3 regions of the Paenibacillus yanchengensis genome follow, and region 2 is predicted to be linked to each of the others. Evidence: riboswitches for the same ligand, from Rfam matches in the RefSeq annotation. Region 2 holds a riboswitch; each other region holds the start of a gene.
What was found. Region 2 has a riboswitch for cyclic di-AMP ahead of ACFSTH_RS19750 (C40 family peptidase). Riboswitches for the same ligand answer to the same signal wherever they lie in the genome.
Positions count from the first base shown of each region.

Region 1: another riboswitch for cyclic di-AMP. It lies ahead of ACFSTH_RS11925 (hypothetical protein); the one in region 2 lies ahead of ACFSTH_RS19750 (C40 family peptidase).
Region 3: another riboswitch for cyclic di-AMP. It lies ahead of ACFSTH_RS02730 (KamA family radical SAM protein); the one in region 2 lies ahead of ACFSTH_RS19750 (C40 family peptidase).

Region 1 is NZ_JBHUMH010000044.1:5,230-13,602, forward strand. Features, by position in the region: gene ACFSTH_RS11905 (histidine kinase) at 1-17, opposite strand, end outside; gene kdpC (potassium-transporting ATPase subunit KdpC) at 17-628, opposite strand; gene kdpB (potassium-transporting ATPase subunit KdpB) at 641-2,671, opposite strand; gene kdpA (potassium-transporting ATPase subunit KdpA) at 2,697-4,379, opposite strand; gene ACFSTH_RS11925 (hypothetical protein) at 4,549-4,956, opposite strand; cyclic di-AMP (ydaO/yuaA leader) riboswitch at 5,106-5,300, opposite strand; gene glmM (phosphoglucosamine mutase) at 5,725-7,068, opposite strand; gene ACFSTH_RS11935 (CdaR family protein) at 7,082-8,373, opposite strand, start outside.
Region 2 is NZ_JBHUMH010000063.1:171,374-179,746, reverse strand. Features, by position in the region: gene rluF (23S rRNA pseudouridine(2604) synthase RluF) at 1-122, shown strand, start outside; gene ACFSTH_RS19770 (flagellar motor protein MotB) at 216-1,025, opposite strand; gene motA (flagellar motor stator protein MotA) at 1,009-1,809, opposite strand; gene ACFSTH_RS19760 (hypothetical protein) at 1,941-2,234, shown strand; gene ACFSTH_RS19755 (MFS transporter) at 2,338-3,594, shown strand; gene ACFSTH_RS19750 (C40 family peptidase) at 4,232-4,708, opposite strand; cyclic di-AMP (ydaO/yuaA leader) riboswitch at 4,712-4,872, opposite strand; gene ACFSTH_RS19745 (glutamine--tRNA ligase/YqeY domain fusion protein) at 5,095-6,777, shown strand; gene hisC (histidinol-phosphate transaminase) at 6,830-7,891, shown strand; gene ACFSTH_RS19735 (helix-turn-helix domain-containing protein) at 8,319-8,373, shown strand, end outside.
Region 3 is NZ_JBHUMH010000010.1:79,033-87,405, forward strand. Features, by position in the region: gene ACFSTH_RS02705 (putative bifunctional diguanylate cyclase/phosphodiesterase) at 1-931, opposite strand, end outside; gene ACFSTH_RS21075 (peptidylprolyl isomerase) at 1,098-2,300, shown strand; gene ACFSTH_RS02720 (S-layer homology domain-containing protein) at 2,509-4,920, shown strand; gene deoC (deoxyribose-phosphate aldolase) at 5,035-5,700, opposite strand; gene ACFSTH_RS02730 (KamA family radical SAM protein) at 5,887-7,020, opposite strand; cyclic di-AMP (ydaO/yuaA leader) riboswitch at 7,200-7,348, opposite strand; gene infC (translation initiation factor IF-3) at 7,372-7,863, opposite strand; gene ACFSTH_RS02740 (diaminopimelate dehydrogenase) at 7,982-8,373, opposite strand, start outside.

The DNA of each region.
Region 1 (8,373 bases), on a different contig from region 2:
CTACGAAACAAGTCCATTACGATGATATTATTTCATTTAATGCTAGATTAAGCTGCAAAACATTAACACGTGGTTCGCCAAATATCATCAAATCACGCTGCTCCGTATGCTGCTTAACTAACGCTAATAATGTAGCTTCTGAAACACCTGTTTCTTTACTAATACGAGGAATTTGAACATTCGCTGCTTGCGGACTAATATGCGGATCAAGCCCAGATGCAGAATTGGTTAGTAACTGGATAGGCACTTGATCAAGTGCTACATCTGGATTTTTCTTCTCCCACTCCGCAATAGTTTCTTTCATACGATCCAACAGTGCTGGATTAGAAGGTCCATAGTTGTTCGAGCCCGATGCTTCCGCTTGATAGGAAATACTAGACACTCGTCCGTGGAAATAGGTAGGTTGATTGAACTGCTGTCCGATTAATACAGAACCAACGACTACTCCCGCTTCATCCTTTATTAAACTACCATTCGCTTGTTTTGGCATCAGCAGTTGTGCAACACCTGTACTGAGCAAAGGGTATACCAAACCACATAATAGAATGAACAATAAGCACAACCGCAATACAGACAACATATAAGTTGTTACCAACATTTTCTCCGCACTCATCGATTCCTTCATCATCACAACTCCTCCCTACAACCACATAGACACGATTACATCAATTATTTTTATGCCAACAAATGGAGCAATGACTCCACCAACACCAAATACAAGTAAGTTACGTTGCAACAATTGAGCCGCATGAACCGATTTGAAAGCTACCCCACGCATCGCAATTGGAATGAGCAAAGGAATAATAATGGCATTAAACATTAATGCAGATAAAATAGCCGATTGTGGTGTAGATAAACCCATAATGTTAAGTATATTCATCTCCGGAATAGCAACCATAAACATCGCTGGAATGATGGCAAAATATTTGGCAATATCATTAGCCACACTAAAAGTAGTCAGTGCCCCCCGAGTAATAAGCAATTGCTTACCAATGCCAACCACTTCAATTAACTTCGATGGATCAGAATCAAGATCGATCATATTCGCCGCTTCCTTAGCAGCGGTCGTTCCACTATTCATCGCAATCCCCACATCGGCTTGTGCCAGCGCAGGAGCATCATTCGTCCCATCTCCCGTCATCGCTACCAGCTTACCTTCGCTTTGTTCCCTCTTAATAAGAGCAATTTTGTCTTCAGGTTTACTCTCGGCAATATATTCGTCCACTCCCGCTTCATGAGCAATCGTTTTTGCAGTTAGTTCATTATCTCCCGTACACATAATCGTTTTAATTCCCATTTGGCGCAATTGAGCAAATCGTTCCTTCATCCCAGGCTTCACCGTATCTTTCAAATAAATTAGCCCATATATATGATCATCCATCGCAACTGCCAGTGGCGTACCTCCAAGTGAGGCTATACTATTACCTTGACTATCTAAATCATCAGGTACAACGCCTCCTTGTTCCAACACCCATTTCTTTATCGCCGATATCGCACCTTTACGTACTTTTCGACCATCTGCCAAATCAACACCGCTCATTCTCGTTTCTGCACTAAACAGCTCTATAACCGCCGACTGCGCGATAGTTTCGTCAACGATAAAATTACTTTGTTTCGCCCACGTAAGTACAGATCTTCCTTCTGGCGTTTCATCATTTAGCGAACTAATGACTGCCCATTGTACCAATGGTTCCAACGAAGCACCTTTTACTGGAATACAATCGCTAGCCATCCGATTACCAAATGTAATTGTTCCTGTTTTATCCAAAATTAATGTATTGATATCCCCTGCCGCTTCTACTGATCGACCCGACTTCGCTACAATATTAAATCTAGTGACCCGATCCATCCCTGCCACACCAATTGCTGATAACAAGCCGCCGATGGTCGTAGGAATTAAACAAACAAGCAAAGCGATCAATACTGGTATTTCTAATGAAACGTGTAAAAAGTCAGCAATCGGAGCCAACGTGACAACAACGATCAGAAAAATTAAAGTTAATGTAATTAACAACGTATTAAGTGCTATTTCAATTGGCGTTTTCTTTCGTTTCGCTCCTTCTACTAGCGTAATCATTTGATCAATAAACGATTGACCTGGTTCAGTAGTAATTTTCACTTGAATCATATCACTTACTACTCTCGTACCACCCGTCACTGAATTAAAATCTCCACCAGCTTCTTTCATCACCGGTGCAGATTCTCCCGTAATCGCTGACTCATCTACAGACGCTACGCCCGCAATTACTTCCCCATCACCAGGAATCATTTCTCCTTCCGTCACCTGAACAATGTCCCCGATATGCAGCTCTGTCGCAGCAACTTCCTCAATCTGATCGCCCACTAATTTACGAGCCATAATTTCTTGTTTTGTTTTTTTGAGTGACGCTGCTTGCGCCTTCCCTCTACCTTCCGCCAATGCTTCCGCAAAGTTCGCAAACCATACTGTTCCTAACAAAATAACAAAAACTGCAATGTTAAAACCTCTACTCCCATTCGCTTGAAAATAATGAGGAAACAGTATCATCAACAGGACTAGTAAAGCACCCCATTCTACGACAAACATCACCGGATTTTTGATCATATGAACAGGATTGAATTTTACTATGCTACTTACTAGTGCTTCTTTTATTATTTTGGAAGAATTACTCGTTTTTTGATCGATACTCATCTTTACTTCCTCCATTTATTTCATTCTATTTGAAAAGAGTTACATGTTCAGCAATCGGACCTAACGCTAATACCGGTAAAAAAGTCAAAGCGCCGATAATAATAACGACTCCAATTAATATGGTTACAAACAATCGATTATCTGTTCGCAATGTTCCAATCGTTTCTGGAAGTCGCTGTTTCTGTACCATGGACCCTGCTACCGCAAGTAAAGCAACCATCGATACGTAGCGACCGAGCAGCATCACGATGCCTGTAGTTATATTCCAAAAGGATGTATTATCGCTTAATCCTTCGAATCCAGAGCCATTGTTAGCAGCAGATGACGTAAACTCATATAATATTTGCGACAAACCATGATATCCGCCATTACTGATTGCTCCCACTCCTGCTTCTGTCAATACAGCTATAGCTGTCGGCACAAGTATAATAAGTGGATGCACTGTAATTGCAATGGCAATTAACTTCATCTCTTTCGCTTCGATTTTTCTACCTAAAAATTCCGGCGTTCTACCAACCATCAAACCACATAAAAAGACAGCCAGTATCGCATACATCAACATATTGACAAGTCCAACACCGTCACCGCCAAAAACACTATTGAGCATCATTTGGAACATGGCAGCCATTCCGCCAAGTGGTGTCAGCGTATCATGCATATTATTAACCGTACCTGTCGTTGCTGCTGTAGTTACTGCTGTAAACAGTGCCGACTGAGCGATACCAAATCGCGTCTCTTTTCCTTCCATACTTCCCTGTGACGTATCTACACCAAGCGATGACAACGCTGGATTACCACGCATCTCTGCTGTATAGGTTAACGTTAAAAAACCGATAAACAATATTAGCATCGCACTGAAAATAATCCAGCCTTGTTTCCTTTTACCCGCAAATTTTCCAAAAGTGTACGTCAATGATGCTGGAATACACCACATCGATAATATTTCTAACACGTTCGTCAGTGGGCTAGGATTTTCAAACGGATGCGAAGAATTAACTCCGAAAAACCCGCCTCCATTCGTGCCCAAATGTTTAATTGAAACTAACGAAGCTACTGGTCCTATTGCCATCTGTTGCTGCTCTCCTTCAAGTGTCGTTGCTTGTATCGTTCCGCCCAACGTTTGCGGCACTTTTAAGCCAACCAACACGAGCATAATTACAAAAGCAAGCGGAATTAACAATCGAGTATGAGCTTTTACAAAATCGCTAAAAAAGTTACCCAACGCTTTGCCTTTACTAGTTAAACCTCGGATAAATGCAATTGCAACAACGATTCCCGTCGCAGCCGATGTAAACATCATCATCGTAATAACAGCCATTTGTGAAAAATAAGATACCCCTGTTTCGCCACTATAATGCTGCAAATTGGTGTTTGTCATAAAACTGATCACTGTATTAAATGATAACGACGACTCCATGCTGTCAACATCACTTGGGTTGAACGGCAACAGATGCTGGATACGTAAAATAACAAAGCTAATCATAACGAACAATGCGTTGGTCACTAGTAAACTGATCGTATATTGTTTCCAGCTCATCGCTACTTGTTGCTTCACGCCAGTTAACCGAAATATCATTTGCTCCACTCGCCCAAAAAGACGATCCGTACGATTAGGTTGGTCTGAAAAAATATAATACATATATGTTCCAAGCGGCTTCACGATCAACGTTACAAGTATGATGACCACTGCCAACTGTATAAAATCCATCACTTTCTGCCTCCTAATCTCACTTCATCTTCTATAACTTCTCTACTTGCAGTAAAGCAATTACTAAATAGACAAACAAAAATACGACACTAACGAGTACAACCTCCATCCTTTTCTACCTCCATGTACAACTATTTTTATTTCACTACACCTATATTCCGTCGCACGCTTAGTGCGTATTATGTGGTATTAAAAAAGACACATTCAAACTATTTGTATGAATAACGTAATCAGCGCCAAGCCCTTTATAGATCGTTTTAATATGATCACAGTTCGTAATAACGAAGATAGCTCTTCCCGTCCATGCACGGCAGATCGACACATAACGACAACATGTTGCCAGATCTTGCTCGAATAAATAGACGTAGCTAATCATCCATTCCGGAATAACCCATGGATTCGCTATCGACGGATCTAACAAAATCACTTGCTGTGCGCCTAACATTCTCAGTAATCTCGCTTCTTCATCACAAGCTGCTAATGCTATAACCGGAACATTACGTTTCACTAGCTCTGCCAAAAATAATTTCCCAGCCTTATTAGGTGCTGACACTAATACAAATTCATCCAGTGTCATCCTGATCGCTCTCCTTTTTCAAAAATGTATGCAACAAAAAAGAAGCTGCACGAAGAGGTAGCTCTTCGTCAGCTTCTTAGGCACAGGAAAATAAACCGTGTCTATGGATGACAAATGTTGCCTCTCTCTATCACACAATGCTACTGAAAGCTTTGTCTGATGGTACGCTTACGAGGTTAGCTGTCGGATTCGGGCTGTGAGAGTAGCCCTACTTATACTAATCAACCCATGGTTGTTAATTAGTATAAGATTCACCCCTGATCATCTGCCTTCGACTCTCACATCGAAAGCAAACCATCGATTGGTTCCCCCGTTTTCCAGTGGAAATTCAGCGCTGACAAATGATAAAAGATTACTGTATCACCGTGTTTACAAACTAAGATGATACCCTTTATCCTGTCAATTAAATTGCTTGAAACGAATCTTACTCCTACTGCAACAATTTGTAAAGAGATACAAACTGGCAGTAATCGTCAATTTACCTCTATTCACTTCAACTGTATTACATTATCTCCTTTTATCTCAGCCACACGTCGTCATGCTCTTATATTTACAATAAAAAGCAGATCTTTACTCCTTTTCGACAATATTATTTCCAAGGAAATACTCTTCTCGACAATGACTAACTACAGTTACTAACATTAGACATAAAAACGCAAAAAAACGGCACTCACTTTCGCAAGAAAGTAGTACCGTCTTCTGATTTGATATCTATTTTAAAAATAATGCCTCGCATTTTGTTAACTACAGTAATGATTAGTACTAGCTCTAACTACGTAACTGTTCTTTCACAATGGAAGCGATATAATCAACGTAATTATCTACTTCGGCTTTGTCGGGTCCTTCCGCCATCACTCGAATAAGCGATTCTGTTCCTGAAGGACGTACTAGTACACGACCGTTATCACCTAACTTATCTTCAACTTCCTGCACAGCTGCTGTGATCACTTCATTACCATCAAATTTACTTTTGTCATCTACGCGAACGTTCACTAATTTTTGTGGGTATTTTCGCATAATTGTTTTTAATTCACTTAAATTCTTTTTCGTAGCAGCCATCACATTGGCAAGATGTAGTGCTGTCAATATCCCGTCACCGGTCGTTATATAATCAAGCATAATAACATGTCCGGATTGCTCTCCGCCTAAGTTATAGCCACCACGCTTCATTTCTTCCATAACATAACGATCACCAACCGCTGTTTTTACTGACTGTAATCCTAATTTTTCTACCCCTTTAAAAAAGCCAATATTGGCCATAACCGTCGTTACAATCGTGCTCTCTTGCAGTTTTCCTGCTTGGTTCATCGCATGACCTAATATACTTAGTATATAATCACCATCAACTTCTGCACCTGTCTCATCAATTGCAATTAAACGGTCAGCATCTCCGTCAAATGCTAGACCCAAATCAGCATGATGGGCTACAACAGCAGCTTTTAATTGTTCGGGATGAGTAGAGCCAACTTCAGCATTAATATTTAAGCCATTCGGTGTCGTCCCTATCGTGATTACATCCGCTCCCAGCTCTCGAAATACAGTTGGCGCAAGATCATAAGCAGACCCGTTTGCACAATCAAGTACAATCTTCATACCCTCAAATCGCTGGTCAATCGTTGTTTGCAAATATTGTAAATAGCGCTCACCTGCTGCTTCATATTCAGTCACCGTACCAATTTCTGCTCCAATCGGACGTGGTAACTCATCCAGCGGTTGATCGATTAAATTTTCAATTTCTAATTCAGTTTCATCAGATAGTTTGAAACCGTCACCTGCAAAAAATTTAATGCCATTATCCTCCACTGGATTGTGAGAAGCAGATATCATCACACCTGCGTCTGCTTGCAGTTCTCTTGTTAAATAAGCAACGACTGGGGTAGATACAACTCCTAAACGCACGACACTTGCCCCTATGGACAATAATCCCGCTATTAAAGCTGATTCCAGCATCGGACCCGACACCCTTGTATCTAAACCAATGATTACTGTCGGTCTAGTAGCTTCTCCTGCCAATACAAAACCGCCAGCACGTCCAATTTTATAAGCTAATTCAGGTGTTAACTCTTTATTCGCAACTCCTCGTACACCATCCGTACCAAAATATTTCCCCATACTATTCGCTCCTTCATCCTATCCGCTTTTGTTTGCTCTCTGTCTCTGCTCGACTACTATTATTGCTGCCAGTACCTACTTCTTCTTCTTTGCCACTCCCCACACCACTGTTGGTCGGATCTTCTCCTCCGTCAGGGGTCGGGGTTGGGCTAGGACTAGGTGATGGCGCTGGAGTGGTGCTAGGACTGGGTGAAGATGTCGGATATATTTCCTCCGGGCGACCAATGACTTCTTGATCTCCATCATCCTCCCCTTCCTCTGTCGTTCCCGCTTCAACGACTACTTCAATCATTAATGTTTGCTCCTCATTTTGTACCGGATAAATGTACGGAGGCAGCTCTATTTCAAGTGGAATCGTATGATTTCCAACTGGTAAATCTGCAATATTAGCGATAACACTTATGTCATCATCTTTTAACTTTGCAAGTGCTGATTCAGTTCCACTAACTAATAAATTTATCTTCCCAGAATCTGGTGCAACTATTTTCACACTTTCTCCCAGTGGCTTACCTTGAAAGGTGATCGGCAACGCCGATAACTGCTTCGTCTTAGAATTTTCAACGTTAATCGTAACTTTCAGCTCTGCTGGAGTGACGGATTTAACCCCTTCAATTGCAGATGCTTTAATAACATATTCACCAGGTTCTTTTACTTTAGACAAATCAAGGATATAACCATCAAATATTGAAATACGCTCCAAATCATGCTGTTCCGCAAACACTGTTACTTGCTCTACTTCCGGCTCCACAGATAAGATGCTAGATCCGCTTGGTAAAGCTCCAGAATAGCGAATTTGCAATGGTACTTGTTTACTTGGCCAATTCACTGGCACTTCCACATGCACCGTTTCCGGTGTAATCTGAGCGTTCGGTACTTCGTTACCTTCTGAATCCAACGCTATCAGACGTGCTTTTTTACTGACTACTGTCTTATCTGCATTCGTCAAATCTACTTCTACCACTACTTTTTTCACACGTACCATTTCATTTTCAGTTAAAGTCACTTCCACTTTACCACCTGGTTCCGACAAAATCACCGGTGTCCCCACAACTAGCCCAGCTTGTGGACTTCCTTTAGTAACCACTTCCACATCAAAACTATTAGTCATAATCTCTTCAATGTTAACTATAACTGATTGTGGAAACAATTCCACTTTTTGAATACCTTTTGGCAGTTTAACAGACAACGGTACTTCATGAAATCCCGCTTTCATGTTCGATAAATCGATATTAACAACATAATCTTCGTCTGCAGCGTTATAAAAACTGGTAATTCTACCGCCTACCACTAAATTAGCGACCGTTG
Region 2 (8,373 bases):
TGAAGCGGATAAGAATTATGAATATTAAGCTTGGTTCTTTGCCTGTTGGGCAGTGGAGAGATTTGACGAAAGAAGAGTTAGGAACATTATTCGAATCGATGCAGTATAAACCGCGTAGATAAGTGCCTGCTTCAAGAGGAAATTAAAAAAAGAGCCGCTGACTTATGTTAGCGGCTCTTGACGTGCGATGTGGCAGACTAGTTTCTTTAATCTTGCTACTTCTTAACATCTAGTTGTTCTAGCTTGTTAGGATCGGTGAACGACCGTAAGATAGCAACCTCTACTCGTCTATTCTTCGATTTGTTATCTTTCGTATCGTTCGGGGCAATTGGTCGGTATTCACCAAAACCGCTTGCTCTAAATCGTTCCGGCTGCAGCTCTTTGTTCTCCAGCATAACATCCATAAAGCGAATGGCACGCATGACGCTAAGATCCCAGTTCGATTTGAAGTAAGCATTGTTCATCGGTGTATCATCGGTATGCCCGGAAATAATGACTTCATAGTCAGGGTATTCTTGTAGCATTTTACTGATCGAGACGGCTAGCTCTCGAGCTTCTGGCTTGACAGTTGCTTGAGCTGGATCGAATAAAGCTCCATCTCTAATGGTAATAAGCAGTTGTGACATGTTCAAGGCAGTTTCCAAATCATTCGATAACCCGTTATTAGCGATATACTCATCAATTTGCCCTTTTAAATGGTCGAACTCCGCTTGTTCTTGCTCCATTTGTTTCTCAATAGCTGCATCTGTACTCTCCCCTGGATTATTTTTATCTTTGGAAGGTGGTACTTTATCTACACTCGGACCTCGTTCAACAGCTGAGGGCATATCGAGCATTCCAGAACCGTTATGCAAAGCAACTCGAAACGCGCGTGACATATCTTCAAACTTTTTGACATCAAGGCTATTCATGGAGTAAAGCACGATAAAAAGAGCTAATAACAAAGTAAGCAAGTCAGCATATGGGATCAACCATGACTCGTCAATGTGCTCATCATTTTCTTCGTACCTACGCTTTTTCTTCAACGCCTTGTTCCTCCTTGTCTCTTAGTTTTTTGCGCTCAGTTGGTGAAAGGAAGACAGATAGTTTTTGTTGGATTGCAATAGTAGATACACCGGACTGGATAGCAAGTAGTCCTTCTAGCATCATTAGTTTTAATTGAATTTCCTGTTTAGATTTTCTTTTTAGACGGTTAGCCATCGGATGCCACAGGACATAACCTGTAAAAATACCGAATAGAGTAGCAATAAAAGCACCCGCTATCGCATAGGCTAGTTTCGCCATATCACTCATATCTGCCAATGCAGCTATAAGACCAACTACGGCACCCAGAACACCTAACGTAGGAGCATAGGTTCCAGCTTGTGTAAATATAAGCGCTCCAGCTTTATGTCGATCTTCTGTAGTGGATATATCTTCTAGCAAAACATCACGTACAAGATCTTGATCGTTTCCATCAATAATCATGCGCATACCGTTGCGCAGAAAAGGATCTTCTATGTCATCCACCTTAGCTTCAAGAGCAAGTAGCCCTTCACGACGAGTAATAGAAGCCCACTCCATAAACTGTGTAATCAGTTGTTCGCGTGGGGGAAGAGGTTGCTCTGTAAAAATAATTTTGAAGAGCTTACCTATCTTTGTTAATTCGGACATTGGAAAAGCGATCATAACGGCTGCAATTGTTCCCAGAATAATGATAGAGAATGCTGCAGGGTTTAATAGAAAAGAAAGCTTGGCACCTTTTAGTATCATACCGCCTAGTACTGCGACTAGTCCTAAAATAAGACCTATAATTGTTGAATTTTTCATTTTGCACCTCATTAAAATACGTTTTCGGCATTTATCCACTTCTATTATTATCGTCAAAAGGGTATGCTGAAGTTAGAGTAAATACTAGGAATAGCAAAATTATAGGTTAAATTAAGGGAGTTTGATGGAAAATGGGTGTAAGGCATGCTAGAGAGTACGCTGATATTTTGCAGGAATTAACAAAAGCCGTTAGTGAAATTGAAGAATGCTATACTTTTTTTGAGATGGAGTTGGCAGATTGGCAGCAGCTGGCGACAGAAGAACAGTCTGAAGTTATGGAAGCGCTAGCGGACGATATATTTTTTGGTTTAGGAACGGTTGATTCCATTGTTGTTGGTCGAGGAACAGTCATCCATAATGCAAAACGCCATCTTATAGAAGTGGTGCAGGACGATAAAATCGTGCAAATTGTACGACTTATTTGATGGAAGCGATTATAGCTATAATGTAGAAAAAGTGGTAAAATCTATAGATTAAACAAAAAATGCTGCAAATTTATCGGAAGTGGAGTAAGGAGTTTTATACGTAATGAAAAAGTTGTTATGGTTGGGTTGTTTTTCTTATCTACTTATTGGAGTAGCTCATATTATCGGAGGCTCAATTTTGGAGCAATTAGTTGCTCACTATCAGCTAAGTTATAAAGATGGTGGGCAATGGATTATGAATCAATTTTTAGGGTTTTTGGTGGGGGTGTTATTTACCCCAGCACTGTCGGCTCGGTTTGGTAAACGTGCAACGGTATTGTTTGCAATCGGTATGTTGACGATAAGTGAAGCTGCGTATAGTTTATTATTACCATGGGGTTTTATGCTTAGCTTTGCTCCGCTTGCAGGGCTTGGATTCGGTATGACAGAAGCAATTGTTGGCGCTATGATTATCGAGTATACGAAAGACGGAAAAGCGACAGCGATGAGTAAGTTGGAAACGTTTTTTGGGATAGGTGCGTTAATTATTCCACTGGCTGCTGCATATTTAATTCAAAAAAACATATGGCAGTTGTCGTTTCCAATATTAGCGGCTATGTCAGCCGTCATGTTTATATTATGGTTAACGACATCCTTTGGGGAAGTGGACCATCATTTAAGTGAAAAGGCGAAAGACAAGGAGCCATCTGCACCCGCACAGCGTGGCAACACAGCTCTAGGTGCTACAACACTTAAACCGACTAGGAAAATACCATTCGGGTATGATGCGAGTTCCTTGCCGTTTCTAGCGTTCGCTGTATTGTTCTTTTTATTTTATGTAGGGACAGAGATGAGTTTCTCCAATTACTTGCCGGCAATTTTATTAGGTCATACAGGTGTATCCGAAGTAGCGGCTGCTTCTTCATTAAGTGTCTTTTGGGGAGCAGTTGTAGTGGGGAGAATTTTTGCCGGTGTTCTAGCTGAGCGTCTAGGGTACACACGATTTTTATTTATTATGACAGCGGGAGCTGCTATTGTATTTGGTTTTATGACGGTATTCAATTCTTATGCTTTAATGTTGGTGTTTATTGCGTTGACGGGTCTATTCTTTGCTGGATTATTCGGCATAGCACTTGTATACGCAAACGGTCTGTTGCCAGGGCATACAGAGCGAACGACAAGTCTTTGTGTCGCTTTTGGTGGTATGGGAGGAGCAATATTCCCAAGGATTACAGGATGGTTTATGGATCAGTATACGATATCAGCAACTTTAATTTATTTAGCAATATTAGTAGTAGGCTTATTCGTATTGATGCTAGTGCTGATGATGATTGGTAAAAAACACACGCATACTATTTCTAACTCGCAAATCTCAGCGTGATGCAATGATATGAACCATCATACAAGAGATTGTCCAGATGACGTATAGGAGAAACTTTGTACGATAAATCGTATAAAGGTTATGTTTAGACGGTTGGAATGCAAGCTTTGTATGATAAATCGTATAAACGGTCGTGTGCAGACGGTTCGAGTGTAAGCTTTGTACGATAAATCGTATAAAAGGGCTTGTACAGACAGTTGTAGCGTAAGCTTTGTATGAAATATCGTATAAACGGTCTTTGTGCAGATGGTTCGAGTGCAAGCTTTGTACGATAAATCGTATAAAAGGGTTTGTGCATAGTTAAGTCCGTATACTTATGTAAATAGCTAGAATCTAAAAAAAGGAGCCATAGCCACAAACCTCGTTTAGAATGGAGTTACCGAGACAATTTTCAATGGAGGATTCTTGGTATGGCTCTATATCAGATTAACGTAAATTCGGAACTTTCATCCGTCTATTTAGTTCGCTATTATTAGAGATGGATAAAAGTTGTTTGATGAAAAGGAAATACATGGAGACGAAAGAGTACCTCGATAGCAATTTTCCTACAAAAGCATATTAATAAAAAAAGTTGTACGGAAAAACACTACGGTTTTTCGTACAACTTTTATTTTAGGGACTATTGGACAGTTTGTTTTTAATTTGCAACTGCATATGTAGTGAAAGCATCATCATTCATCACACGGCGTGCTGTTACGTAGCGTGGTTTGTAATACTTAGAGTCAAGTTTGTCGTAAACTACTCCTCTGGAAGTAGATGCGTGAGCAAACTTGCCATCTCCTACATAGATCCCTACATGCGTAATTTCACCGTTATTAGCTCCACTTGTATCGAAGAAGATAAGATCGCCGGGAATTAGCTCGTCTTTGCTAACTTTGGAACCTTCATTAGCTTGACCTGTAGAAGCTCGAGATAAGTTAATATCCATTTCGTCGAATACATAGCTTGTAAATCCTGAGCAATCAAAACCTTTTTTCGTAGTACCGCCGTAGCTGTACTTGACACCTAGCAAGTTATCAATAATACCGGTTAACTTCGTGTCCGCATGTGCTTGACCTGCTTGAAATGATAGGAAAAGCGTAAGACCTAATATAAGTGCTGCAACTTTCTTCAATGATGGTACTCCTTCCGATGCCGACGAGGTTAGCTGTGGGGTTCGGTTTGAAGGTCCCCTATGATCTTCCCACTGAATAGCGGTTGCTTCATTGCTATTCATAAGATCAATTCACCCAAAATGGTTCCCCCGTTTTCCTTTAGGAAATTAGGCAAGCTTTCGAATTATAATTGGGAGTCGTTCTCTCAAAACGTACTCTACAAACAATATAGTACTGCGAAATAGTTAATAGATGCTGAAAATGAGAAGATATTAATGAAATTTGTAAGTCTTTCTTAAGCTTTTCTTAAAGATTAAGTGCAACCTTTACGAATGTAAGTGTAATTTGTCCTATTATTGTGTATCATAAGAGAATAATAAATATATGCTTGGAAAGGTTGGTCGCAGTGGAGAATAATGTAGGAATAGATACTAAATTATCGTCTTCAAATTTTATAAGAAACATTGTGTTAGAGGATTTGCACAGCGGCCGTGTGCAAGAAATTATAACGAGATTCCCACCTGAGCCGAACGGTTATTTGCATATTGGTCATGCTAAGTCTATTTGTTTGAATTTTGAACTAGCTGATGAGTTTAATGGTAGAACGCATTTGCGTTTTGATGATACGAACCCTTTAAAGGAAGAAACAGAATATGTTGAAGCAATTAAAAGAGATGTTAATTGGTTAGGGTTTGAATGGGAAGCTTTACATTTTGCATCAGATTACTTTGAAGAAATGTACGAGCGTGCGCAATTGCTTATTCGCAAAAACTTAGCTTTTGTTTGTGATCTATCGGCAGATGAAATGAGAGAGACTAGAGGGTCATTAACAGAGCCAGGAACCAATAGCCCTTATCGTGAAAGAAGTGTAGAGGAAAATTTAGATTTGTTTGCTCGCATGCGTGCGGGAGAGTTTCCAGACGGATCGCGTGTATTGCGGGCTAAAATAGATATGGGTTCACCTAATATTACGATGCGTGATCCTGTACTATATCGGATATCTCACGCTCATCATCATCGTACGGGAGATGCTTGGTGTATTTATCCAATGTACGATTATGCTCATCCACTTGGTGATGCGATTGAAAAAATCACTCACTCTATCTGTACATTAGAATTTGAAGACCATAGACCATTGTACGACTGGGTCGTAGAGCACTGTGAGATGGAGTCTGTACCGCATCAATACGAGTTTTCTCGCTTAAATGTAACGAATATGGTAATGAGCAAACGTTATTTGAAGCAATTAGTAGATGAAGGTATCGTTAGTGGTTGGGATGACCCTCGGATACCTACTATCGGTGGTTTGCGCCGGAAAGGATATACGCCGGAGTCATTGCGTCAATTTTGTCGTGAAATTGGAGTTTCGAAAAACAATAGTCTCGTTGATGAACGTAATCTAGAGTTTTTTATTCGTGAAGATTTGAAACTGAAAGCGCCACGAACGATGGCTGTAATAGATCCACTTAAAGTCGTTATTACGAATTATCCAGAAGGTCAAATAGAATGGCTAGAAGCAGAAAATAACGCTGAAAATGAAGAAATGGGAGTACGTTCCATTCCGTTTTCTCGTGAAATATATATTGAGCGTGACGACTTCATGGAAAACCCGCCAAATAAATATTTTAGATTATTTCCAGGTAACGAAGTTCGTTTGAAACATGCTTACTTCATTAAGTGTGAAGAAGTGATTAAAGATGAAGCGGGTAACGTTATCGAAATACATTGTACGTATGACCCACGTACGAAAAGTGGTTCTGGCTTTAATGAACGCAAAGTAAAAGGAACGATTCATTTTGTAGAAGCGACGCAAGCATTACCAGCGCAATTCCGTTTAATAGAACCACTATTGGTAGAAGAAGAGGATGGAACGGAAGAAAAGTCGTTTATGGAGCGAATTAATCCGAATTCAATGCAAGTATTGCACGGCTTCGTTGAACCGAATATGAAGGATGCTGCTTCTGAGGACAAGTTTCAATTTTTCCGCCATGGCTACTTTAATGTTGATCCGGTAGATTCAAGTACGAAGCAATTAGTATTTAACAGAACAGTATCATTGAAGAGTTCTTTTGATCCGAAAAAAGCTTAATAGTATAAGTAGTATAGGTTTTTATTATAGATAGAAGGGAAGTTAATTGCAGATGAGCAAGTTTTGGAGCCCGCTAGCTCAATCTTTAGAACCATATGTACCTGGGGAACAGCCGAAAGATAAAAAATATGTCAAATTAAATACGAATGAAAATCCGTATCCACCTTCGCCCAAAGCGATGGCAGCAATGCAAGCTCATGTGAACAGCGATTTGCGTTTGTATCCAGATCCGACGTGTGCCGATTTGGTACAAGCGGCAGCGGATTTTTATGGTGTGTCTCCGAAACAAACATTTGTTGGCAATGGATCGGACGAAATATTAGCGTTAGCCTTTATGGCCTTTTTTGATCCAGCGAAACCAGTGATGTTTCCGGATATAACGTATAGTTTTTATAAGGTTTATGCTAAGCTATGCGGATTAACACCAAAGCTTATTACACTTGATGAGCAATTTAAGTTGCCGATTGACCTTTTTGCAGGTAATCAAAGTGGCATCATTCTACCTAATCCCAATGCTCCGACAGCAGAGCTATTGCCATTATCAGCTATTCGTACGATATTGGAGCAAAATCGTGATCAAGTGGTTGTGATTGATGAAGCATATATCGATTTTGGTGGGGAAAGTGCAGTTTCTCTAATTAATGAGTATGATAACTTACTTGTCATCCAAACGTTATCGAAGTCACGTGCATTAGCTGGGCTACGGGTTGGTACTGCTTATGGTAGTGAGCAGTTAATTGAAGGGTTAGATCGTGTGAAAAACTCTTTTAACTCTTACACGTTAGATCGATTGGCGTTAGCAGGAGCGATCGCAGCTTATGAAGATCGCTCATATTTAGAAACGACCGTTCAGAAAGTTGTTATGACGAGAGAGTGGACGAAAGAGCAATTAATCGCACTTGGTTTTACAATGACTGACTCCCAAGCGAATTTCTTGTTTATTACACATGAGCGTGTGCCTGCCGAGCAAATCTTTTTGCAATTACGTGAAAAAGGCGTGCTTGTCCGTTATTTCAAACAACCGCGCATTGACAATTACTTGCGTGTAACCATCGGTACGGATGAAGAAATGCAAGTGCTAGTAGATGGTATTCGTGAAATTGTATCCAAATAGTAACTAGGTATCGCAGTGAGAAATCCGCTCAATCTCTGTTCATCATCGGTGATGTCGATGAAAGAGATGAGCGGATTTTTTGTAATACGACCAGCATGCAGAACTATTTTTACACTTGGTTACGTCACACTAACTTATTCCGCAAATCGGCGCCGGCAAGCGATTATTTCTTATATGGATTTATAATCAAATTACTGCAAGGTGAACTGGAAAATACGATAGAAAATAAAAAGTTAGCCATGACATTACTGTCTATTGACGATAAAACATAGTTTCAAGTTTGTTTGTTACGATTGCTTGATGTTTCTTATGTATCCGAACATCCAAGCAATAAAGTTTCTATGGTGGACAGCAACATACTCAATATAGGGACGACAAATACAGGTCGTTTACACAACTTAGCTACCAAGTGAAGCAGTATTTTAATTTGGTACACCATACTACTGTCGTAACGGCAACTGCGGTATGTGATAATTTTAACG
Region 3 (8,373 bases), on a different contig from region 2:
GACCTACCTCTTGAATTAACAAATCTCCAATATCATGCCCTAACGTGTCATTGATCCACTTAAATTGATCCAGATCAAGAAATAATAAAGCAAAACGATTGTTTTGCGCATACTTTTGCTCGATATAATGGTTTAAGGCATGTCGATTTGGCAATCCTGTTAAAGGATCGCTATGTGCCATTTCCTTTAATGATTGTTTCTCTAATAGTAGAATATACATGACATTAATTAAAATGATGACAACAACAATGGTCACCGTTAACTGCAACATAGAAATCAGCTTATATTGTTCCACTAAAGTAACAGCATACGGGCTATAATCGAATGACAGTGCATTTTCTCCTAATAGCGTATATGGTATTATTAGCTGTGCCAAAGAGATTAGCATCGTTTCTCGCCAATACAAGGTTCGTTTATGCTGTTGCATACTACATAGTACTAATTGTATTGCGCCTTTTATTACAATGGTTGTCAGTACAGACGCAACAAACAAGCTAATGATTTGCCACCAATTAAAATCTATATTCGTTATCAACGTTTGACTAAAGATATTAGCCATTAATATAATGCAGCTTAATACTGCACTTGCCATCCACGTTATCATACGTTTGAGTGAAATAGTTACTACAATACGTAAAGCAAGATAGGTAGCTCCTAAACTCATCATTATCGTAACGATCGTCATTCCATTTATTACTGCATTTAGCGGTAATATATAAATAGTACTCGTCAGGAAAGATACAGCCCAAAAACTAGTGCACAATAGAATACTTATCAGCCATAACAAGCCATGTTTCTTTTTAAGCGATGTCATTCTATCCAATGCAGTTATTCTGATCCATGAAAAAACGGTCATATATGATGTGCCAAATGCAACTAAAGCTGATAACAATATTAAAAAATAAACAATATTCCCATTGACTGTCAGCATTTCTTCCCCCACGATAAGTAATATTACGATAATAATTCCATTATTAGTATAGCAATAATTTACCGCCGTTTCGACCACTGCTGCAATTTTTTATATTATATTAAGGTTTTTATTTGAAAATTTTGATATAGTTATGGAAAAGTTAATTTCGAAGGGAGTTTATTAAATGAGTAACAATAACTCGCAGTCACATGATGATAGCCAAAACAAGGAGGCTGCGACAGACGAACACTTGATAGAAACAGAGAGCGAAGCAGTATCTACATCCGAAGAAGCAACATCACAATTATCGGAGGTAGCTCCAGTATCGGATGATATTAATGAGCCCAAAGAGACTATGGTAGCTTCTACTTTTGGCAATGGTGCTGGCAATGAACCTCCAGCCAAAAAAGGAAATCCGTTCTGGATGATTTCCACTCTTATCTTGTTAGTTGCATTGATCATCGTTCTTATTAAACCACCTTTTGGCATGAAAGACGAAACGGTCGCCAAAGTAAATGGGACAACCATTCAAAAAAGTGAATTATACGATACGATGGAAATGTTAGTCGGTCCTTCACTACTGGACAGTATGATTCGTGATGAGTTGTTAGTGCAACACATGAAAGCATCAAGCATTGCATTCTCCGATCAAGATATTAACGACGAATTAAATGCATTAAAAGTAGCTTATGGTGGCGAAGAAAATTATAAAAACCAACTAGCTATGATGGGTATGGACGAAGAAATGTTAAAATATAACATTCGTCAACAAGCGATGATAAGAAAAATACATGAACCAAATGCAAAAATAGAAGAAGAGCAAATCAAACAATTCTACGATAATTATATTGCTAATACATGGCAAGTGAAAGCTTCTCATATTCTTGTAGAAACTGAGCAAGAAGCGAAGGATATATTGAAGCAATTGCAAGCTGGTGCTGATTTTGCGGAATTAGCTAAAGAAAAAGGAACAGATGGAACGAAAGATACTGGTGGCGATCTTGGCTTCTTCGGTAAAGGAAATATGATTGCAGAGTTTGAAGAAGCAGCACTTGCACTTAAAGTTGGTGAACTAAGTGATGTGGTCAAAACAGAATTTGGCTACCATATCATCAAAAAAACGGATGAAAAATTAGCAGCAACGTTAGAAGAGTCCAAAGATGCTATTCGTATATTGCTTATAGGCGAGGATGCATCTGCTAATCCAGAAGTTGCAAACTTAACGACAGAATTGATGAATAAAGCAAAGATCACTAACTCACTTGCTCCAGAGCCTGTTGCTTCAGAAGAACCAACTTCAGAAGAAACAGTTTCAGAAAAGCCAACTTCAGAAACACCAGCTTCAGATGAGCCGGCAGCTGACAATGAAGCAAAACCTGCGGAGTAATACTAGCAGATAATAATTCGATAACAAACCACCTGATTTGTAGTAGGATTCCCAGATATTCATCTGTGGACAAGCCAGCTACAAGTTAGGTGGTTTTTATTTTTTATAAAGAAATATACTTTTTATCGTTTTTTATGCAACAACTTTTACTCTCATCTCGTTAAGAAAAGTAGCAACGATTTTAACTACTAAGGGAGGTTTTATAGACATGATTCAAGAATGGCACAAAAAAACTGCTGCTTCCATCGCAATTGCAATGACGCTTACGATGTTTCCAGCTTATCCATCCACTGCTTCTGCTGAAATAGCAGCCAATGATGTCGCTACTACAGTCGAACGTGCTGAACCCGGTACTACCAGTAAAGGAAGTAATGCGGTGAAAGAAGAAACCAATACTAAAATTGCAAAAAACAAAGCGGAAGAGTACGCTCGCAAATTAGTACATGTCCCCAAAGATTACAAACTACAGAGCACAAGTCTATCCAACGTACTTCTAGCAGAAGGTAAACGTCAGCTTTGGAATCTTGATTTTGTTAAAAAAGAAAACGGCAAATACAAAGGTAATATTAGTGTTTCTTTGGATGCTAATACAGGGCAACTACTAGAATTTCAAACGTATCTCAATAATCCATCCGCGAAACCAGCTTATCCTCTTAAGGTCAATCGGGATGCGGCTAAGCCACTTGCAGATAAGTTTCTGAAACAAGTAGCGGCAGAATATATCGATCAACTGAAATTTAATGAGCAATTTGGTCAAGATGTCTTGCCACCGTTAACAGGACAAGTCAACCATACGCTGCGCTATGATCGAATAGTGAATGGCGTATCTTTTAACAATAACTACGTCATGTTGCAAATTAATAGCGAAGGACACATCAATGGCTTTAGTATGGTTTGGGACGAAACGATTAAATTTCCTAAAATAACAAACTATATGAATGCGGAAGCAGCACGCAAAGCAATCATTGCAGCAGCTAAACCACAGCTAAAATATGTACTTCCACATAATACAAATCAAAGCTTAGCAAAACCTATCCTTATTCAAGAATTACCTGCTTATGCTATTGATGCTGTGACAGGCAAAGTAAGCAACCCAAAACAATATCGTTCTAATCAAGAACAAGTAGCGGAGAAACCTTTAACTGCTACACCGATATCGAAAAAACCTACCAAACAAATAACAGATGAGCAAGCAGCAGCCAAAATCGTCGAAGAAACAATGTTTCTTCCTAAAAATGCGGAATTACAGTATAGTAGCTTCCAAGAACATGTAGATGAGCGAGTGAATGAATCTGTAGAAGTATGGCATTTGGAATGGACGATAAAAGATGGTAAAAAAGATTTGGGCAGCGTCTCAGCTACCGTCGATGCTAAAACAGGTACGATAGGAAACTATCATTATTATATGTATGAGCAACCAGCAAATGAAACAACAAAACCAGCAATCCTTTCGCTTGATGAAGCAATAAGCAAAGCAGAAGCAACGATCAAAAAACAGCTTCCTTGGCTTACTCATGAACTATATGTAGTTAAACCTGATCCAGAACGGTACAAAAATGTAAATGAAAACGATCAGTTCTCTTACTATATTGAATTTGCTCATAAAGTACATGGAGCAACAACACAATACGACTACATTAATGTTGCTATCGACGCTAGAACAGGTCAGGTTGCAAGCTTTAGCTCTAACATTATACCGCTTGACTATCCAAGCAAAGCACCAACGATTGTCGCTAACGATCAATTGATGGAACAATGGCTAGAATATTACCGCGCGGAGCTTACTTATCGCCTTGTACAGCAATACTGGTACGATAACAAACCGCTGCCAATCGAAAAATATAATTTGATGCAGGCAAGTGGAGAGTCACTAGACAAAGTAGATACAAAGTATGAAGTGGAATTAGTTTATCAATTATCACCTCGAGCATTGCACGAAGAGGTTTGGTTGGATGCAACGACTGGTAAGTGGCTTAATCGCGAAAAAGGTCTACCAACGAAACTAGAATTGCCACAAGCCAGCGATATTAAAGGGCATTGGGCAGAATCTCAGTTAGAATTGATGATTGCTTACAAAGCACTTGAGCTAAATGATGGAAAAGTGGAACCGAATAAAACGATCAAACGTGGAGAATTAATTAAAATGCTAGTATTGGCACAAAACCAAAACCGACATATTATGATGTCGGAAACAGAACAGATGACAGCCAATGATGCTGGTTCACCACAAGAACAACCAACTTTCAAAGATGTAGAAACTGATTCTGATTACTTTGCTTATGTCGAGTTTGCATTGCAACAAAACTTGATTGACATTGGCGATGGTTCCTTCCATCCGGAAGAACCTGTAAAACGAGAAGAAATGGCTGAATTAATCGTACGTGCACTTGGTTATAACACATTAGCCGATCATGAGTCTATTTTTAACACAAACTTTAAAGATGCAAAAAATATTAACAAAAAAGGACAAGTGGCTATCGTCGTTGGATTGGATATTATGTCGCTAACCGATCAGAAGTTTATGCCTGGCAAAACGGTTACTCGTGCGGAAGCTTCGACCGCCTTTTTCCGTTATTTGCAACAACGAGCAGACTTGTATGAAGCACCTATTCGCAATTAACAAACAACGAGTTAACAATAAAGTAACAGGTAGGTCCTTTTCTGTGGCTTACCTGTTTTCTTTTTGTTATGTTAAATATTACATTAGCTGCTTAATCGTTGACTTGTTTAGCTATTATTCTGTTACGATAGCAACACTTGCGCTAGCTCCTATTCGATTAGCACCAGCAGCTACCATCTGTAGCGCTGTAGCACGGTCACGAATGCCTCCTGATGCTTTCACACCAATATTCGGACCAACTACGCTGCGCATTAACGTTAGGTGATGTTCTGTCGCTCCTGCTTGACCGAAGCCGGTCGATGTTTTCACAAAATCAGCGCCCGCTTGCACAACCAAACGACAAGCTGTTTCGATTTCTTCATCTGTCAGCAAACAAGTTTCTAATATTACTTTCAATATTGCTCGTTCACGACATACAGCCGCTACCGCTACAATATCCGCCTCTACTGCTGCTACTTGACCAGACTTCAACAAACCAATATTAAGTACCATATCAATTTCAGTAGCACCTTCACGAATCGCTTGTTCTGCTTCGTAAGCTTTCGCTGCACTAGTTGATGCTCCAAGCGGAAAACCAACTACCGTTGTAATGCCTACTTCACTGTTTAGTAATTCAGCAGCTCTCGCAACATGGCACGGATGCACACATACCGTTGCAAAACGATACTGTAGCGCTTCAGCACACAATTGCTCTATTTCACTGATTGTAGCATCCGCTTTTAGAATCGTATGATCAATCATGGCAGCTAACGATGGCTCTACCTGCGTCTGCTGTATCATTTTATCTATTATTTCACCTGTTTTTTCATCCATGTAGAATACTCCTCCTCCGCATTATCAACTGACAGTAACTTCATTGTTCAGCTTTATAGTCATTATAAAGCTTGCCTCGGTGAACAACAAGCTACCCCTGTATGCAATACGGAAGATGATATTCTGTACTTGTGCCATATGATTTGTTGCCGTTTAGCTGCTCAGCACCTCTTCTTTGTCATCAATTGTTGGTTTATTCCAATACTGTTCATTTCCAGGCAAATCATCGAACCACGCAGCATCAGGTGGACAATCCAATATCATAAATTGCCCGTAGTTTCCTTCCCGAGCTTGATGGTATTTTAAATAAGCTTTGCCACTTTCAATAGCCAATATTTCTATTTTTCCAGAAGAATGACTCATCGACAATCGGACTCGTTTGCCTAGACCAGAAGTTTTAGCTTTTGCTTGCTCTACTAATCGATAGGCATCTGCCAACGGAACGACAAAATCATTGTTACCAGCTACAGGGCGATTGATAAAGAAATAATAAGGTGTCACACCAGCCCACGATAGAATATCAAGTAGCTCTGCTAACGTATCGGCATTATCATTAATGCCTCGAATAATAGGAGTTTGATTGACGACGATAGCACCTGCATCATGCAGCGCGTCAAAGCCACGCTTTGCTTGTTCGGTTACTTCTCGAGGATGATTAATATGAGCCATTACATAAATGCGTTTTTCAGGAGTGGAATATTGTCTAATTAAATCTAATAATCCTTCATCTTCATAAATACGCATTGGATTAAAGACCGGCATTTTGGAACCAAGTCGAATAATTTTCACATGTTCAATTTGACGTAATTGCTCAATAATAGTTCGTAATTTCGGCGTCCCGAGTATTAAACTATCACCACCAGTTAATAAAACATTGTTTATTTCCGGATGAGCAGCAATATACGCAATGCCGGGATCAACATTGGAAACTGCTTCTTTCACATCGTTGCGAAACAATCGTTTACGGAAACAATAACGACAATACGCTCCACATACTTCCGATACAATCAGCAGTGCCGTCGTCCCATACTTATGCTGACAACCAGGTACAACGTAATTCGCTTCTTCATCCGATGCATCCCAACGACCATACTCCAGTAGCTCTCCTTCATTGGGGATAACTAACCGCCGAATCGGATCATCAGGATCTTGCCAATCAATGAGAGATAAATAATAATCGTTGACACGAAATGCAAACTTCTCCGTAATCGGCTTTAGTTTCTCTCGTTCACTTTCTGGAATGTCTGTTAATCGATCCAAATTAATAATGTACTTTGGCTGTGCCATACAAATCCCTCCCAATCTGATTTGTACGCTTCACCAGTGGATTTAAGCTGGGTCTTACTAGAAAAACAAAAATAACCCCGGCTGAGCAATAAGCTCCGCAAGACAATAGACTGCTACTGCGCACATAGCTTTCTATTGACTAATCAGGGTCACACTTGATTGAAGTTATCTTATGATGCTGATGACCCATCCACTGCTGACGAGGTTAGCTGACGGACTCGGGTAAGATGGTCCCCTAAAATTAGCAGCTGTACTAATTTATTCGCCCCACAAAATTGGTTCCCCCGCTTCCCGATTCGAATGATCGGAAATTAAGCGTGATTATAGTGTACTTGATAAACAAGCTGCACGTCAAGGCGACAAAACGACGGCTACTTGCTTACCACTTTGTTGGATACCTGATTGCTTTTTACCGTAAATAGCTAGGTCAGTAACTAGTCGCTCCACTAATTGTTTTGCTTGTGCCGACTGCTTACCTGTCACTTTGACCGTTAACAACACTTGCTCTCCTTGCTGCAACCATTTTTGTGCTTGCCTACATTTCGTATCATAGTCATGTTCTTCGATTTGGACAGTCAGACGTAACTCTTTTGGTTTACTTGCGTTCGTTGCTTTGCTTTCTGCTTTTTTACGTTGATCACGCTGTCTATTTGCTTCACCTTTAGCAATCAATTGACAAGGTGGAGGGCTTTCGAGCAATGAAGTACATACTAAATCAACATCAGCGTCCTTAGCGAGCCGCATTGCATCTTCACGAGTTACTATTCCTAATGACTCCCCATCCAAACCAGTTAACACAACTTCAGCAGCTTTAATTTGTTCATTTTTAATAACACGGCTCAAACTGGATTTCCTCCTTACTGCACTATACAAATAACAGGTTTTGGATAACGGCATGTGGTTTATCCAAAACCTGCTACTTTGCTTTAGTAGTTCAATCTATAAACTATATGATAATGACTTATAATAATCGTTTGCGTAAACTTGCTGGAGATTCCGATGACAAATAGGCTGGTGGAATATCAAAAATTGTTTTTGCTCCACGTTGTCCTGCAGCCGCCATTTTGTAAGCTGCACGAGCCGAAGCAGCAACTACACTTGCTGTAAACTCTGGATTACTGCCTAATTGCAAACCAAATTCCATAATTTGTTTGTTGCCTGAACCTGTAGTTCCACTACGTAGAACCGTTCCACCATGTGGCATAGCCGCATGCTCTGCTTGCAATTGCTCTTCCGTAATAAAATAAACGGTAGTGTCATAATCCGCAAAGTAGTTGGGCATCGTTTTGATTTCACTTTCTATTTTATCCGCATCCGCATGTACATCTTTTACAACATAACATACACGAATAT